DNA from 2 places in the Priestia sp. YIM B13489 genome. Region 1 is predicted to be linked to the other one. Evidence: riboswitches for the same ligand, from Rfam matches in the RefSeq annotation. Region 1 holds a riboswitch; the other holds the start of a gene.

Region 1 (8,303 bases):
CGTCCAAGCTCAAAGTCTGCAGACGCATGAATTACGCGCTGAACAATTGGGTACTGTTCGTCTGTAAACGGATGAGGCCCAAGCTCTTCTGTAATCATCTCAAAACTTTTTCCTTCTATTTGCTGAGGCTGAACAGTTAACGGTTTAAATTCTGTACGAAAATCCATCTCAATCAACTCCTATTTTGGTTTACTAAAGCATGAACCACTTCTTCAAAAGTGGAATACACGGTTCCATACTCAATTTTCGGTCGCCCAATCATAATAATATCTAAGCCTAACTCTTTAGCTGCTTCCACTTTTTCATCCACAGATCCAACTTTTCCGCTTTCTTTTGTGACCATGACCGTCACTCCGTATTGCTTATACAGCGCTCGATCAAACTCTTTTGTAAACGGCCCTTGAATAGCAATAATATTTTTTTGCGAAAATCCCAATTGCTGGCACTTTTCCATATTATCCAGCCTTGGAAGCATACGAGCAACAAGCCGTACATCTGAAAGAGGAAGCAGCTTTTCTGTAAAAACCTGCAGCGTTTTGCTGCCTGTTGTCAGCATAATAACTCCTTTTTTCTCAGCTGCTACTTCTGCTGCTTCTTCATACGTAGAAACCATTGTCATATTATCATAGGTAAAAGCCTGCGAAGCCCGCTCATAGCGTATGTAAGGAATCGCTGTTTCAGCAGCCGCGCCGATAGCATTTTTAGATGCTTCTTCTGCAAAAGGATGACTTGCATCCACAATAGCTTTTACACGATGTTCGTTTACAAAATCCATCATATCTTCTTTTGTGAGACGTCCAATTTTCACTTTCACTTCTGCACGCTGTAATTCGATAGCTGCGTTTTCGGTTACAACCGTTGCCGTAACCTCATGACCTGCTTTTTTCACTTGCACGGCTAATGCACGTGCATCGCTAGTTCCGGCTAACAATAAAATCATTTTAGCTCGCCGACCTTATCTTCATGATGATCGTGGTCATGATGGTGTTCGTGGTGATGGTGTCCGTGATCATGGTCATGATCGTGATGATGATGGTGATCAATATGCTCCATAATGCCAAGGCGATATTGACACGTATCGCAGTTCATTTTCACTTCACCTTCTAATCCTTCTTCAGCACGTTCTTTTAAAATTGTCTGCAGTTTTGGGTGAAAACCGAAATAGCCGGCGAGCTTAAACTCAATGTTTTCATGCTGCATTTTATACTGCTTCACCATTTCTTCTAATCGCTTAATTAATACTCCTGTAAATAAGAAATACGGGAGAATAACCACTTTTTTAGCGCCCAATTTCAAACATCGCTCCACGCCTTCATCAATCAGTGGAGCGGTCACGCCCATAAAAGAAGTTTCAACGATTTTATAATTTGTTTTTTCCCAAAGAAGGCGCGTAATTTTATATAAATCACTGTTTGCATCAGGATCACTTCCCCCTCGCCCTAAGACGATAACAGCCGTGTCTTCAGCTGGAGTTTCTAAATTCTCTCCTGATTCTTGTAATCTCGTTTTTAAAATTTCAAGGGCTTCTTCATGAACGCCAATGGGACGTCCGTATACGAAGTTTACGTGTGGATATTTTTCCTTAGCTTCATCTATAGCCGCCGGAATATGTATTTTAGAGTGGCCAGCAGGCAAGAGCATAATTGGAATTACAACTACATCTTTTGCTCCTTTTGCCACACATGTATCAATGCCTTGACTTACATTTGGGCGTTCAAATTCTAGAAAACACGTTTCTATTAAGATAGATGCGTCCCAATCATGCTTCATAGTCGAAATAAATTCGCGAATTTGATCGTTCCCTTCAGGATCTCTGCTTCCATGACCGACAAATAAAACTGATTTCATATAATGCCCTCCCATTTTTTAATCTCCACACGGAGCTGGTTCTACTTTTATTTTTGGTGTTATATCTTGATAGTCGAATCCATAAACGTTCTTCACACGCTTAAAGAATTTATGAAATCGCTCATTAGGATGACCTTTTTCTTTATATTCATGGACAATGTTCTCCACTATTTCAACAATGTCATCGGGTGCTATGCCTTCCGCCACAATTTGACCTGAATGCGCATTTCGTCCAACCGTTTTAGCTCCTAAAAATAAATCAAACGCACCTTTTCTATAGACAATGCCGATATCTTCTTGAACTGCGCCATAACAGGCCATACCGCATCCATTAATACCAAGCTTCAGCTCTTTTGGCATGTCCATTCCCCCGAGGCGTTTTTGTAATTCTTCCGTATGTGGAATAGCATCGCTTTTTTCTCCATCACAAAAATCACACGCTTTAATTGTGAACACGTCTCCGACCGGAGATAGTAAAAAGGAAGCTGCTTGGAGCTTTTTAATAATCACATCTGGCTGGGCTGTTGGAATTTGAAGTTTGATTTGATGGTCAGGTGTATACTCCATCGTACCTTTTTCACCAACAACTTCTGCTAGTGTTGTCATTTGAACAGGCGTGAATTTCTTATTGGCAAGTCCTGGACTAACCGCGACTTCGAAAATTGACTGTATTGGCTGGTGTACGACCCCAGAAGTGGTTTCACCTAAAATTGCTTGAAGCGCTTCTTCTGCAAGAGCTCGTGAAGTTGCTGTTTCTTCTGGTTTGGTCTGAACTGCTTCAATTGCTGAAGCTGTTTGCTCTACAGTCTCTTCTTGATCGAGAGCCCATGGTTCTGCTTCTTTTCGAAGTCGCTGATGCGGTCTTAGCGGCTGCTCCGTTTGGTTGAGGGTATATTTCCGCTGATACCCGCGCGGTGTAATCATTAAATCGTCGTAAAAGAACGTAGATGAATTTCCGACAACAACGGTAGTCAGCATGCCTATTTCATGGTTTAACATGTCTTTTAAGTTAGTCATTACGACTTCTTCACGGTCACGATAAGCGCTTTTCACAAGACCAACAGGCGTATCAGGAGAACGGTACTTTAATAGAATCCTTTGCGCTTCAACAATTTGTCTTGTTCGTCTTCCGCTCTTTGGGTTGTAAAAAGCCACTACAAAATCTGCTTGTGCAGCTGCTTCAATTCTTTTTTCGATTAGATCCCACGGCGTAAGGTGGTCACTTAAACTAATCGTACAAGCATCGTGCATCACGGGCGCTCCAAGGAGAGATGCGCATGAATTGATAGCCGAAATGCCAGGAATTACTTCCAGCTCTACGCCCGTTTCTTTTTTCCAGCCTTTTTCAATCAACACTTCATATACAAGGCCTGCCATTCCGTATACTCCTGCATCTCCGCTCGAAATGACAGCTACGGTTTTTCCTGCTTCGGCTTGCTTTACAGCTTCCTGTGCACGGCTTACTTCTTCGGTCATTCCCGTACTAATAATTTGCTGATTCGTTAACAGTCCTTGAATTAATTCCACATAGGTTTTGTAACCGATGATCATATCACTTTCTTGAATGGCTTCTCTTGCTCGCTGTGTAATATGTTCAAAGCTCCCCGGCCCAAATCCAATAACTAACAGTTTACCTTTCATGCTAGCTCCTCCTCTATGCGTTACTTTTTACTTTGTCAATTCCTTCTATGGAGTCACTGTTTTCCGGAGAAACGAAACCATTTTGATCATATTCATAAATAAGCGATTCCTTTACACTGCAGCCTCCTGCTAAATGCTCTTCGACAATCCGGTGAGCCACGGTTTCAGTGACCTGCTTGTACCAATCTCCTGAAGGATAGACGATAGCTACAGGAGCATCTTTGCATCGTCCGTTACAGCGCGTACGCGTTGTATGAACCGTTTCATCCAAATCCAGTTCCGTCACTTTATTTCGAATAGCTTGTGTGGCTTCTTCTCCACCTTTTCTCATACAGCTGCTTCCATTACAAATCAATACGTGATGTTTTGTTCCGTTTAAGTTCCACGTCGTCACACTCATTCGCTCCTTTACTAAAAAAAGCGCCTCTATCAATGATAGAGGCGCAGAAAATTCAAACTAAGTTTTTGCACTTCCACCTATATCCCGTAGGGTAAGCTTCGCATTAGAAAAAGGCTGGTTTCCTGACTTCGATTCATCACTTGATTGCGCCTTCCCAAATACAGTGGCATATGCAATCAGCTCCTCTTCACAGTGGCGGGTACCGCGCTGGCTTCACACCAGACTTCCCATTTAACGCAATGTGAACATTGCGCACCTTTTTTGCACGATATGTAGTTTTTCGATACGAGAAAAACCCGCTTCGCTAATATGCGAGCGGGTAAAACGTCAGAATAAGAGTGTACACGAATGCCACTTTAAGCCAACGTTTCCCTTCCCGCTCCCCGGAGAAATAGAAACTTCACAATAAAGACAGGTCTCCTGACTTGTGTATCATTCTACTTGAGAACCTTCCCGTGATTTTTTCACAGTGGTTATACTCGTTCGTCCACACTTACAGTTGCGGGGGCAGTACTGGTCTTTCACCAGTTTCCCTATTAAGCCTTCTTGGCATCTTTACTGTTGCTGTTTGATATATATGAACCTTTTAAACTATCAGAATAATAGAAGTAACTACCATATCATAGCGTACATTTTTTTTTATTTCAACTCTATTCTTTTCGGAAGATACAAGCACCTATAAAAAAACAAGAGCATAAAGTCAGCTCTTGTTTTTTCATTATATAGCTACTAATGTTAAATGAGGATCGTTATAATACACCACTTCTGAAAGAACTTTACAGCCATTTGTTTTGGCAAAAGCTTCTCTCGCCTGCTTTTCAGTTTCAAATTCAAACATTTTCATTTCTTTTCCAGCATATACCGTCAGTACCCACATGAAAAGATTCGCCTCCGATTATTGTAGTGATCGCTATATCCACATTATGCCGAAACCATTTCCTTTTGAAAACCCATTCTACAAAACTTGTCACAAGAAACTTTTAAAAATTTAAAAACATTTTAACTTCTGTAAATGAACAAAATGTACAAAAGGTTTAAGCAATATTATACCTCTTTAAAAAGGTGCTTTTTTAACCAACTGTTGCTTCACCAGTAAAAAATATATAGTATTTATTAAAAAAAGAAGCCGGACAGCCGGCTTCTTTTTTAGGAAAGGAAAGTACAGACATCACAATCCCGTCCTGCTCTTTATTTTGCATAAAAATACACTAATTAAATATTGCTTTCTTAAAGCAGAACCATGTTCGACTGCACATAGTGATAAAGAAGCTTATACGTATGGTTTAATGAATCTTGATGCGTTCTCTCAAACGCATGAGAAGAATCAATTCCTGGACCAATTAAGCCGTGTACGATATCGTGTCCGGCACGAATAGCAGCAGAAGCATCTGATCCGTAAAACGGATAAATATCTAATTTGTACTGAATATCATGCTGCTTAGCTAGCTCCACCAAATGCTTTCTCAAACCGTAATGATATGGGCCGCTTGAATCTTTTACACAAATAGACACGGTGTATTCATCGGTAGATTGTCCATCTCCCATAGCACCCATATCAACCGCTAAGTATTCTACTGTTTGAGGCGTAATGTTCGAATTCCCTCCGTATCCAATTTCTTCATTATTTGAAATGAGAAAATGCGTAGTGTATGGCAGTTCGATCTGTTCTTCTTGAATTGTTTTTATGAGCTGAAGCAATAAAGCTACGCTTGCTTTATCATCGAGATGACGAGATTTAATAAAACCGCTTTTTGTTATTTCTACACGAGGATCAAACGAAACAAAGTCGCCTACTTCAATTCCAAGGCTGCGAACATCTTCTGCGCTATGTACTTTTTCATCCAGTCGAATTTCTATATTTTCTTGATTTCGCTCAGCTTTCCCTGCATCTTTATACACATGAACAGATGTTTGATGCATAAGGATGGTTCCTGTAAATACTTCTCCTGATGAAGTTTCAATTTCACAATATTCTCCTTCAATAGAATTGTAGCGAAACCCTCCAATCAAGTCGATTTTCAGACGTCCACTCGGTTTGATTTCTTTTACCATAGCACCTAATGTATCGACATGAGCCGTCAGCATGCGGTGGTGATCTGTATCTTTACCGGGAATAGTAGCGACTAAGCCTCCTTTTCGATTGCGGTACGTTTGAATATTTAGCTCTTTTATATAGTCTTCGACAAATGAAATTACCTTTTCTGTATTTCCAGAAGGACTGGGAATCGAAACAAGCTTTTTAATTAACTGAACAGTTTCCGTCATTATGACACTTCCTTTGTCTCTCATTTCTTTTATTTTACCATATGTTTCAAAAAAGATAACAGTCAGCTCCAAACAAAACAAGCCGGGCAGCTGCCCGGCTTGTTTTGTTTTAAGCTATGTTTGATTTCTTTAATTCATTTGTATAATTTAATGATTTTTGCTTATCAAATTCGCCTTCAGACTTTGACATCACAATTGCAGCTAAAGCATTTCCTACTACGTTAACTGTGGTACGCATCATATCAAGAATGCGGTCAATTCCTGCAATAAATGCCATGCCTTCAAGAGGGAAGCCCATAGATTCAAGTGTAGCAAGTACAACTACAAACGATGCTCCCGGTACACCAGCCATTCCTTTTGAGGTTAACATTAGCACAAGAAGGAGCTGAATTTGATCCATAATGGAAAGGTCGATGCCGTACATTTGAGCAATAAACAGCGATGCCAGCGCCTGATAAATGGTTGAACCATCTAAGTTAAACGTGTAGCCTGTTGGAATAACAAACGATGTAACCGATTTAGAACAACCGAAGTCTTCCATCTTTTTGATAAGAGATGGTAAAACGGCTTCTGAACTTGCCGTTGTAAAAGCAAGAAGCAGCTCGTCTTTTAACACTTTTATCAGCGTAAACATGCTTGTTCCAGCCATTTTAGCAATAATTCCAAGAACCACAAGCACAAAGAAAATCATGGTGAAGTAAACGGCGAACACTAATTTTCCTAATGGAATAAGTGATCCGACACCAAACTTTATAATATTAACACCAATAAGTGCAAATACACCTACTGGAGCAAATTTCATCACCAAATTAGTTACCCAAAACATTGCATCCAAGACGCCTTCAAAAAAGGCTAAAACAGGTTTTCCTCTCTCTCCAATCGAAGCTACGCCTACACCAAACAGTACGGAAAATAAAATGATTGGTAAAAGATCGCCCTCTGCTACCGATTGAAAGACGTTTGTTGGAACAATATGAAGAAGCTCTTGAGCAATGCCAGTACTTTCAGACGTTTTTGCCGTTGCCTCATATTGAGAAATATCGCTTTTTTCAATATGTCCCATATCAACCCCTGCACCAGGGTGGAATAAGTTCGCAGCAATAATCCCCACTACAATAGCAATGGTTGTAACAATTTCAAAATAAAGAATTGTTTTTCCGCCAAGCTTACCTAATTTTTTGATATCGCCTACTCCTGCGACCGCTACGATTAATGCTGAAATCACAATCGGTACGACAATCATCTTAATTAAATGAATAAATATGTCTCCAACCGGCTGTAAAATAGAAATGGCTGTATCGCTTCCATAAAAAATAGCACCTACAGCTACGCCTAAAATCAGTCCAATTAGAATCTGAGTTGCTAGACCTAACCTTTTCACTTTCTTGCTCCTTTCGCACAGTTGACTTTCATCCATCGAGCATATGCGGTTCCGCGAACCGTGTATAAATATACATCCTTACAGCACCTTATGTAAACAGTTCTTTACTAAAAGGATGTAAGGCCGCACATGCGAATTTTTAAAAGCCACGGTTCTGTTTTATCATATCAAATAATTGTTGTATATTGAGATTTTTTTGCTAAGTATTTTTCTATTTTTGCTATTTCAGCGAATAAATTAAAAAAATAAAATTTTATATTGAAATATGCATTTTAGGTTAGTATAATACGATACATGTTTATTTTTATTATTCGAATATAAAATTCTGAAAATTTTAATTATTCAACACGATAATAAAAAGCATTTATAATTTTGGAGGTTTTAACGTGTCAAACAAAGTTCCTTTTTCATTTATAGTGGTTATTGGCTTTATGCTTTTTGCCCTATTCTTCGGCGCAGGTAATTTAATCTTTCCTGCAATGTTAGGTCAGTCTGCTGGAAGCAATATTTGGTCAGCAAACGCTGGATTTTTAGTAACGGGTGTAGGTCTGCCTCTTCTAGGCGTTCTCGCATTTGGTTTTTCCGGAAAAGAGGATTTGCAGTCTTTAGCTAGTCGCGTACACCCAGCTTTCGGTATTATCTTTACTACGATTTTATACTTGGCAATCGGACCGCTTTTTGCGATGCCAAGAACGGGAAGCGTTTCGTTCGAAATTGGCGTTAAGCCTTTTTTATCAGAAAATCCAGGGCATCTTCCCCTTATCATTT
Region 2 (8,303 bases), 720 kb from region 1:
TTCATTTTCTAACTGGACATACCCAGAAACTCTTTCTGTTTTTTTGCTGGTTGTCATAACCGTTTCCACTGGAAGCAAGCCCAGCCCTTTAATGGACTCAATCCGAGATTCTACTGCATCAGGGTCTGTAATTGTCTCCCCTAGCATTTGATATCCTCCGCAGATGCCAATGACGTGAACGTTCGTTGTGTTCAAGACTTGATTAATGGCTAGATCCAGGCCGCTTTCTTGTAAAAACTGAGCATCTTCAATCGTATTTTTGCTTCCTGGCAAAACAATTAAATCAGGCGTACCTAATTGCGACGGCTTGGTTACAAGCCTCACGTGACAGTCTTCTTCTAAGCTTAAAGGATCGATGTCTGTAAAATTTGAGATGCGCGGGTACGAGATGACCGCAATATCAATTTCTTTTAAGGGATTCACAAGCGTTGAGTAATTTCTAAGTGATAACGAATCTTCCGCATCAATTTCCACGTTGTTCATATAAGGAATAACTCCTAGAACCGGAACACCCGTGTATTCTTCAAACCACTTCAACCCTGGTTTTAAAAGTTCTAAATCTCCTCGGAATTTATTAATTAACACTCCGATAACTCTAGACTTGTGTTCATCTGGAAGCAATTGAAGAGTACCCACTAGGCTCGCGAAAACGCCACCTTTATCAATATCTCCTACTAACACAACAGGCGCTTCTGCTATTTTTGCAACGCGCATATTTACGAGTTCTCGATCGTTCAAATTGACTTCGGCAGGACTTCCAGCGCCTTCAATCACAATTCGATCATAATGATTGGCCAGCTCTTTATAAGCTTCCGTGATAACGTTCAAACCTTCATTAAAAAATTCTTGCCGATACTGAAAAGCAAACATATTACGTAGCGGTTTTCCGTGAACAACTATTTGAGATTCATGATCACGAGTAGGTTTAATTAAAATAGGGTTCATATTGGTTGTTGCTTCTACTCCAGCCGCTTCTGCTTGAATTCCTTGCGCTCTGCCAATTTCTTTTCCATCCATTGTAATGTATGAATTAAGCGCCATATTTTGCGATTTAAACGGTGCAGTTTGATAGCCGTCTTCTTTAAAAATACGGCAAAATGCTGTAGCAATCATGCTTTTTCCAGCGTCTGAGTGCGTTCCTTGAATCATAAGCGGTTTTCCTTTTTTCACTTTTTCCACTCCCTACCACATAAAAAAACCTTAACTGTAAAAGTCAAGGTTTGGTCATGCGCTCATTAACACATTGTCTTGACTTATTTCTCCCACCGAAAAATAAGGGGTTTTTAAAAGCAGGTCTCCTGGCTTATGCTTCATTTTACTTCTGCACCCTTCCTAGTTTGACTAGTGGGTCTTTGCAGGTTCATCCACATTTACAGTAGCGGGGGCTGCACCGGATTTACACCGATTTCCCTATTATCCTCCTTAGAGGCACTTTTAAAATCATTTATTCTTTATTGTAACGAATTTTATAACCATTCACAATAACGATTTTCTTCTATTATTATATATTACTGTGTTTATACTTATTTGGGTCTCGTATGCTATAATAACAATTATTTTCCAAACATCTTATGGAATAGCTAGGAAGGTGCTCACAGTTGAAGAAAAAAATCATTTATGTCTTTATCAGCGTGTTTGTTCTTTATATAGCAATCACATCTTTTTGTATGTATCAAACTGCTCACAAGCCTGTTCCACAAAACGCAGATTATGTGCTCATTTTAGGTTCTAAAGTAGATGGTGACCAAATGTCTCCTAGTTTAAAAGAACGAGTAAAGACGGCCTTATCTTATTTACAAGCAAATCAACAAACAAAAGTTATCGTAACGGGCGGAAAAGGATCCGATGAAGAAATTTCTGAAGCAGAGGCAGCCTATCGTTTTCTGCGGAAAGAAGGAATTAAGAAGAATCGAATTATAAAAGAAGATCAGTCAACTTCTACTTTTGAGAATTTTACTTTTACTAAACAGAAAGTTGATATTCAACACAAAAAAGTCGTACTTGTTAGCAGTGATTTTCATTTATTTCGCGCCTCTATTATTGCCAAACGTCAAGGCTTTGACGTTTATCCTTTAGGTGCAAAAACACCAAATTCAATTAAACTTCAAGCCTACTTTCGTGAGTATGCTGCTATTTTAAAAACATGGCTGTTTGATAAATAAATAAATAAATAGAGTAAGTAGCTCTACAAATAAAAAACACGGCATGAATTCATGCCGTGTTTTTTATTAATCATCTGTATCGATAACTGCTTTTGGTAAACCTGTGTATTTCGCCCAGTAGAAAATACCAAGTGAAACAAGGGCAATTAAAATTAAGTCAAGCGGGTTGCTTAGCACACCTTGTCCTCCACCAAATGAACCTAGATAAGAGATAACAAGCATAATAATATAATAAGCAACTAGCCACCAAGCAGATTTAAGCTGCTGTGCAAATTTTACAACGTCAGTTGGTACGTATTTCTTAAACGCTACGTAGATAACAACCATTAGAAGCTGTGATCCTAGCAGCCAAGAAATTGTCGTCCACCCTGACCAATATACGATGTATGAACAGAAAATAAATGAAACAGGAGCAATAACGCTCATGCCTTTTAATTTAAAAGGTTTTTTAAGGTCTTTTGCATTTACTCTGAATGCAGCAGCTGAAATTGGCGCAATCGCATAAGACAGAATAAGTGCCACTGAACATACGTTTACTAGCGCTTCCCAAGAAGGAAATGGCAGTGTCCAGAATACGGACATTCCAAATGATAGCCATAGTGACGCACGTGGAATTCCTGTTTTCTTATCTACTTTTGAGAAACGTTTAAATAATGTTCCATTACGAGACCAAGCATAAACTAAACGAGAAGTTGTATTCATGAAGATGTTCCCGTTACCGCCTGGTGATAAAATAGCATCAAAAATAACAAGCGTTACTAACCAGCCAAGGCCTAAAATAAGTGCAATATCTTTAAATGGTAAAGAGAATTGCTCTTGAATTGTTCCCCATCCTCCTGATAGCATATCAGCCGGGATGTTACCAATGAACAATACTTGCAGTGCTGTGTAAATAATCGCTGAAAGTACAATACAGATAATGAGCGCGATTGGAATATTACGCTGCGGGTTTTTAACTTCACTGGCTACAGAAACAATAGGGTGAAGTCCTAGGTAAGCAAACATAACGCCACCTGTTGAAATGGCTGCTTGGATACCATTAAAACCAAACGGAGCAAAATCGCCAGTTGTAAAGTTAGCTGATTTAAAGTGATAAGCCAACACGACGATAATTGTAAGAGGAACCGCATATTTGAACACAGATATAATGACATTTGACTTAGCAAATGCTTTTACACTTACGTAGTTAATGATAAAAAATAGCGTTAATAACGCGAACTGAAATAACCAGCCGATTGTAGTAGGCGATTCAGAACCATGTTTAGTTAGACCAGGAAGCCAAAACGCAACATACTGACGTACAGCCGTTACCTCGATGGCAATCAAACTTGTGTAAGCAATAATGGTAATGAATGAAATTAAGTAACCCACTAAATGACCATGTGAGTAAACCGGATAACGGATAATTCCACCGGTACGCGGCAGCGCTGCTCCAAGTTCAGCATACACTAAACCGATAAGTAAAATAATGACTCCGCCAATCAGCCACGAAAAACTTCCGGCTGGACCAGCCTTTGACGCTACGTTACTAACCGCAAATAACCAGGCGGAACCAAAAATAGCTCCCATCCCAATTAACGTTAGGTCAAGTAACGATATTGATTTTTTAAATTTTCCTTGATTTCCTTGATCAGACATAAAATCCTCCTTTAAAATTCCCACTCCACATATCTACGCCCTTGCGTCCGATATGGGATTCTTTACATCATCCTCCTCTTACTAAGACCTCACAAGTGGATATGTTAACAAATATTCTCTAAAAAACCAAGTTAAAAACTTTATTTTTTTGTAAAACATCGTTGAATTGCTTATGTATAGCGCATAAATTCCACAGAAGATTTGAGGACTCATCCTCCTATTTAACCGCATTTTTCTTAGGTTAAACATAAAAGAATATTCAAACTATTTGCTGAAAAAAAAGAGGCTGAGACATAACGAAATCAACCGCTAGAAGCAGCTACATACGCAACACCTACGCTTGCCGTACCAATGAAAAAATCCGAACGATTTATCGTTCGGATTTTGCTTCAACTAAAATAATTTTGTCCGTACCTCTTATTTTGCTTATTTAAATACTTTTACACGTTCAGTTAGCGGTTGAAATTCTTTTTCTCCCGCAGGTGACACAGGATTACCAAATGGCATTTGGGCAATTAATTTCCATGAGCTTGGAATATTCCAAGCTGCTTTTACTTCATCGTCAATCAATGGATTGTAATGCTGTAATGTTGCTCCTAGACCTTCGAGCTCAAGCGCTGTCCAAATCACATGCTGCAGCATGCCTGATGATTGGTTAGACCAAACCGGGAAATTTTCGCTGTAAGATGCAAACTGCTTTTGGAGCCCTTCCACTACTTCTTGATCTTCAAAGAAAAGAACTGTTCCATAGCCGCTTCCGAATAAGTTCATTTTTTGATCCGTATCTGAAAAATTTTCAGCTGGAACAATTTTACGAAGCGTTTCTCTCGTAATATTCCATACTTTATCATGCTGTTCGCCAAATAAAACGACTACGCGTGCGCTTTGGGAATTAAATGCTGAAGGAGTATGTTTCACTGAAAAGTTGATAATTTCTTCAATTTTTTCTTCTGATATTTTTACATTTTTATCAATTGCATAAATAGAACGTCGGTTTTTAATTGCTTCATAAAAATCTTTTCCAACCTGTTGTTGATCACTTGATTTATCAAATAATTTATCTAAAAAACCCATTTTCCACACTCCTAATTGTTTGTTTTTTTAAGCTTAAATTGCATGTTTATACCCTTCCCCCTGATAAAAGGAGATAAACAAGATATAATGAATTCTTATATCTCTAATTCGAGATATTAAACTAAAAAAATATTAATTGAAATTTAATTACTTTATGTAACTTACTTTACAATGATTATTTTGTTCTGTCAAGAAAAAATTATTATCGTTTTCTTTTGATGATTATATGAAAAAAGACTGCTAAATACGGCAGTCTTTTTTCGTAGATGCTTAATGTTCATAAATCATCTTTCGCGTCATTCCCCCGTCTACTACGAGGTTAGCTCCTGTTACAAAATCATTTTCAACGTTTGTTAAATACATACACGCTCTTGAGATATCCGCTGGCGTTCCCACCCGATTAGACGGATGCTGCGTATGATCGATTTCACGAAGGCCATCGTAGTCAGATGTCTCAATCCATCCTGGAGAAATAGCATTTACTGTGATGTTGTCATCACCAAGTGAAATGGAAAGTGCATGAGTTAAAGCAACGATTCCTCCTTTTGTAGCCGCATAGGCTTCTGTGTGAGGTTCAGACATTGTAGCTCTCGTAGACGCTAAGTTTACAATGGAGCCTCCGCTTTCGTTTTTTCTCATCACCTTAGCTGCTTCGCGAGAGCATAGAAACACGCTGCGCAGGTTCGTATTGATAATGTCATCCCATTCATCAATGGTTAGCTCATACGGTGATTTCCAGCGGGAAACGCCTGCATTATTAATCAAAATATGTATCGTTTCATACGTACTGACCGTTTTTTCAACGAGATTTAAAATGTCGCCTTCTTTTCGGACGTCTGTTTTCACAAAAATGGCTTCTCCGCCTTGTCTTTGAATAGCTTCTGCGTGACGTTCTCCTTCGGTTTCGTCCACATCTGCCAATACCACTTTTGCACCTTGTTTCGCGTATGCGCGGGATACATCTTTACCTATTCCGTTCGCAGCTCCGGTAACAACAACAACTAAATCTTTAAACGACATATCATCTCCTCCTTATACGCTTTATTCACTTTTTTCTTCGTCTTTAAACAAGTGATCCGTGACGAAAAGAGCAAACGTTTCAGCCGTTAACTTGCATCCAGAAGCTTTTGGGTGACCTCCTCCTCCAAGGTGCCCAACAATTTCTGCTAAGTTGATTTCGTCTTTTACTGCACGGAACCCAATCTTTTGGCGTCCCATGTCCACCATAACGGAAAAGTCGATATCTTCGTTTTCTAGACACAGTGCATTTCCTAGCTCAGACTGATATGTATCCGCGAATACAATCCCTGCGTTGTACGCTGTGTTAGCAATTTCAACCCTTTCTTTTATGATTTGTTTTTGTTTATCATAAATGTATTTTTCAATCTTTTTTTCTTCTGCTTCTAGTAAAATTTCGTGTTTGTCCGTAAACGTAAATTCTTGCTTTTCAGTATGGTACGATTCACGAAGCGTTTCTAGAATGGTTTCTTTAAATTCTTCATGCGGGATTAGATAATATAGGTGATTAAGGCGCTTTGCTTTCAAGTTATTTTCATGGAACCAGTCCCACGTATCGAATAAGCGCACAAGTTCTACGTACTCATCAAGCAACGCCGTTTTTTGGAGCATGTTGTTGCGCACTAAGTAGTCGTAGAAAAGAGATGTAGCTGCCGTCTTTTTACCGTTTTCGTCTTCTGCAATAACATGAACCCAATCGTATTTCTGAGCTAGTGGAAGAGCAGAGATATGATGGTCAATAAGAGTGATTTTCTGGCCTTTTTTTACCAGTTCATTTAATTTTTCCGCTACTTCCTCATTTACGCTAATATCCGTTATGTATAAAGCTGTGTCTCCATCGTTTTCTTCTTCAATAAAATGTGTCACTGTGTCATTGATGCGGCCAATGCTTACCGTGCTGTAATCAAAGTTATCATCACCAAACGCTAACCGACCCAATAGTGCTGGACTTACCCCGTCTAAATCGTTATGTGAAATTAATTTTATTTTTGTCATTAATCAAAACTCCTTTATTTTCAGTCGCCTTAGTATATGTACCGGCTTGTATATTATAGCAATTTCAGCATAAAAATGCTGTTATTTACTTTGAAGTGAAGTCAACGTTCAGATTTAGACTTACCTGTATCAAAAGAGAGTGAGACATAACTACATCGATTCAATCAACAGCTAGAAGCAACTACACACATGAAACCTACGCTCATCAATACCAATGAAAAAATCCGAACGAATGTGATTCTTTATCAAGAATCTCGATTCATCGTTCGGATTTTCTTTTAAATAACCTACTTTTGTTCTAGCCTCTTTCCTCTTATTCTAAATTACTGTGCTGCTTAAATGCCTGTTCATGATCCGTGTGATTCAAATTCCCGTATTCTAAACAAATGGTATCAAATACAACGTGAGCACATTGATCAAATAACGAGCCAAGTGGCTGAATGGAAGCTGCTTCATTTTCGCTTCGGTATTTGGTTGCAGCGGGAATGTGCAGCAGCTCATCAGTATGAGCAGTTAACGGTGATTCTGTACTAGCTGAAATGCCGATAACTGAACATCCTACTTCTTTGGCTTTTTTAGCTACACTCACCACTTGCTGTGTTTTTCCTGAACCAGATACAGCCACCAACACGTCACCTGCTGCAATCGAAGGAGTAATGGTCTCCCCTACAACATATACTGTCGCACCTAAATGCATCAGTCTCATCGCAAACGATTTGCCCATTAACCCAGAGCGGCCTTCGCCTATAACAAAAATCCGTTTTGCTTGGTAAAGTGAAAACGCTACTTCTTCTATTTGCGGTTCTTTTATGTGATTCATTACGGCCGTAATTTCGTCTAAAATCGTTTGTGTTTTTGTCATTATACGTTCCCCCTGCTCATAAATAAGTTTTGAAATTCAGCAGATGCTTCTGCCACATCCGCACTTTTTGTAATCGCTGATCCAATAATCGCGACGTCCGCCTTCATTTGAAGTAATGATGCTGCTGAGGTTGGATTAATTCCTCCTGCTACTGCTATTTGGGCATCTGAATGAAAATATTGCCGCAAATTTATTTGACTCAGCGATTTTCCTTCTTTTTCTTGCTCGTCTTTGCTGATATGATGGCAAAAAATAGCGTTTCTATAAATACCCACTTGCTTTTGCGAGCTGCTTGACGTGTTTAATAAATCAACCATCATTTTTTTATTCCATTTTTCGCTGACATTTGCGCAAGTATCTATCGTAGGTAAAGGTGATACACCCATGACTGTTGCTATATCTGCACCTGCTTGATAGCACATTGTAAACTCATACTCTGCGTTATCAATCGTTTTGATATCTGCTACAATCGTCTTGTGCGGAAATGCCTGTTTGATTTTATAAATGCTTTCAATTCCATACTCTTTTATAAGAGATGTACCTACTTCAATCCA

The links. Region 1 has a riboswitch for cobalamin ahead of ACFX4W_RS26565 ((2Fe-2S) ferredoxin domain-containing protein). Riboswitches for the same ligand answer to the same signal wherever they lie in the genome.
Region 2: another riboswitch for cobalamin. It lies ahead of ACFX4W_RS22710 (cobyric acid synthase); the one in region 1 lies ahead of ACFX4W_RS26565 ((2Fe-2S) ferredoxin domain-containing protein).

Annotation. Positions count from the first base shown of each region.
Region 1 is NZ_JBHZOQ010000053.1:4,003,445-4,011,747, forward strand. Features, by position in the region: gene ACFX4W_RS26545 (precorrin-8X methylmutase) at 1-167, opposite strand, end outside; gene cobK (precorrin-6A reductase) at 173-940, opposite strand; gene ACFX4W_RS26555 (sirohydrochlorin chelatase) at 937-1,848, opposite strand; gene cobJ (precorrin-3B C(17)-methyltransferase) at 1,867-3,489, opposite strand; gene ACFX4W_RS26565 ((2Fe-2S) ferredoxin domain-containing protein) at 3,503-3,883, opposite strand; cobalamin riboswitch at 3,985-4,164, opposite strand; cobalamin riboswitch at 4,283-4,461, opposite strand; gene ACFX4W_RS26570 (hypothetical protein) at 4,608-4,766, opposite strand; gene ACFX4W_RS26575 (hypothetical protein) at 4,960-5,088, opposite strand; gene ACFX4W_RS26580 (M42 family metallopeptidase) at 5,117-6,154, opposite strand; gene ACFX4W_RS26585 (cation:dicarboxylate symporter family transporter) at 6,264-7,535, opposite strand; gene brnQ (branched-chain amino acid transport system II carrier protein) at 7,922-8,303, shown strand, end outside.
Region 2 is NZ_JBHZOQ010000053.1:3,282,477-3,290,779, forward strand. Features, by position in the region: gene ACFX4W_RS22710 (cobyric acid synthase) at 1-1,179, opposite strand, end outside; cobalamin riboswitch at 1,272-1,451, opposite strand; gene ACFX4W_RS22715 (YdcF family protein) at 1,599-2,162, shown strand; gene ACFX4W_RS22720 (APC family permease) at 2,229-3,800, opposite strand; gene ACFX4W_RS22725 (nitroreductase family protein) at 4,227-4,874, opposite strand; gene ACFX4W_RS22730 (SDR family oxidoreductase) at 5,145-5,894, opposite strand; gene ACFX4W_RS22735 (DHH family phosphoesterase) at 5,916-6,887, opposite strand; gene hxlB (6-phospho-3-hexuloisomerase) at 7,201-7,749, opposite strand; gene hxlA (3-hexulose-6-phosphate synthase) at 7,749-8,303, opposite strand, start outside.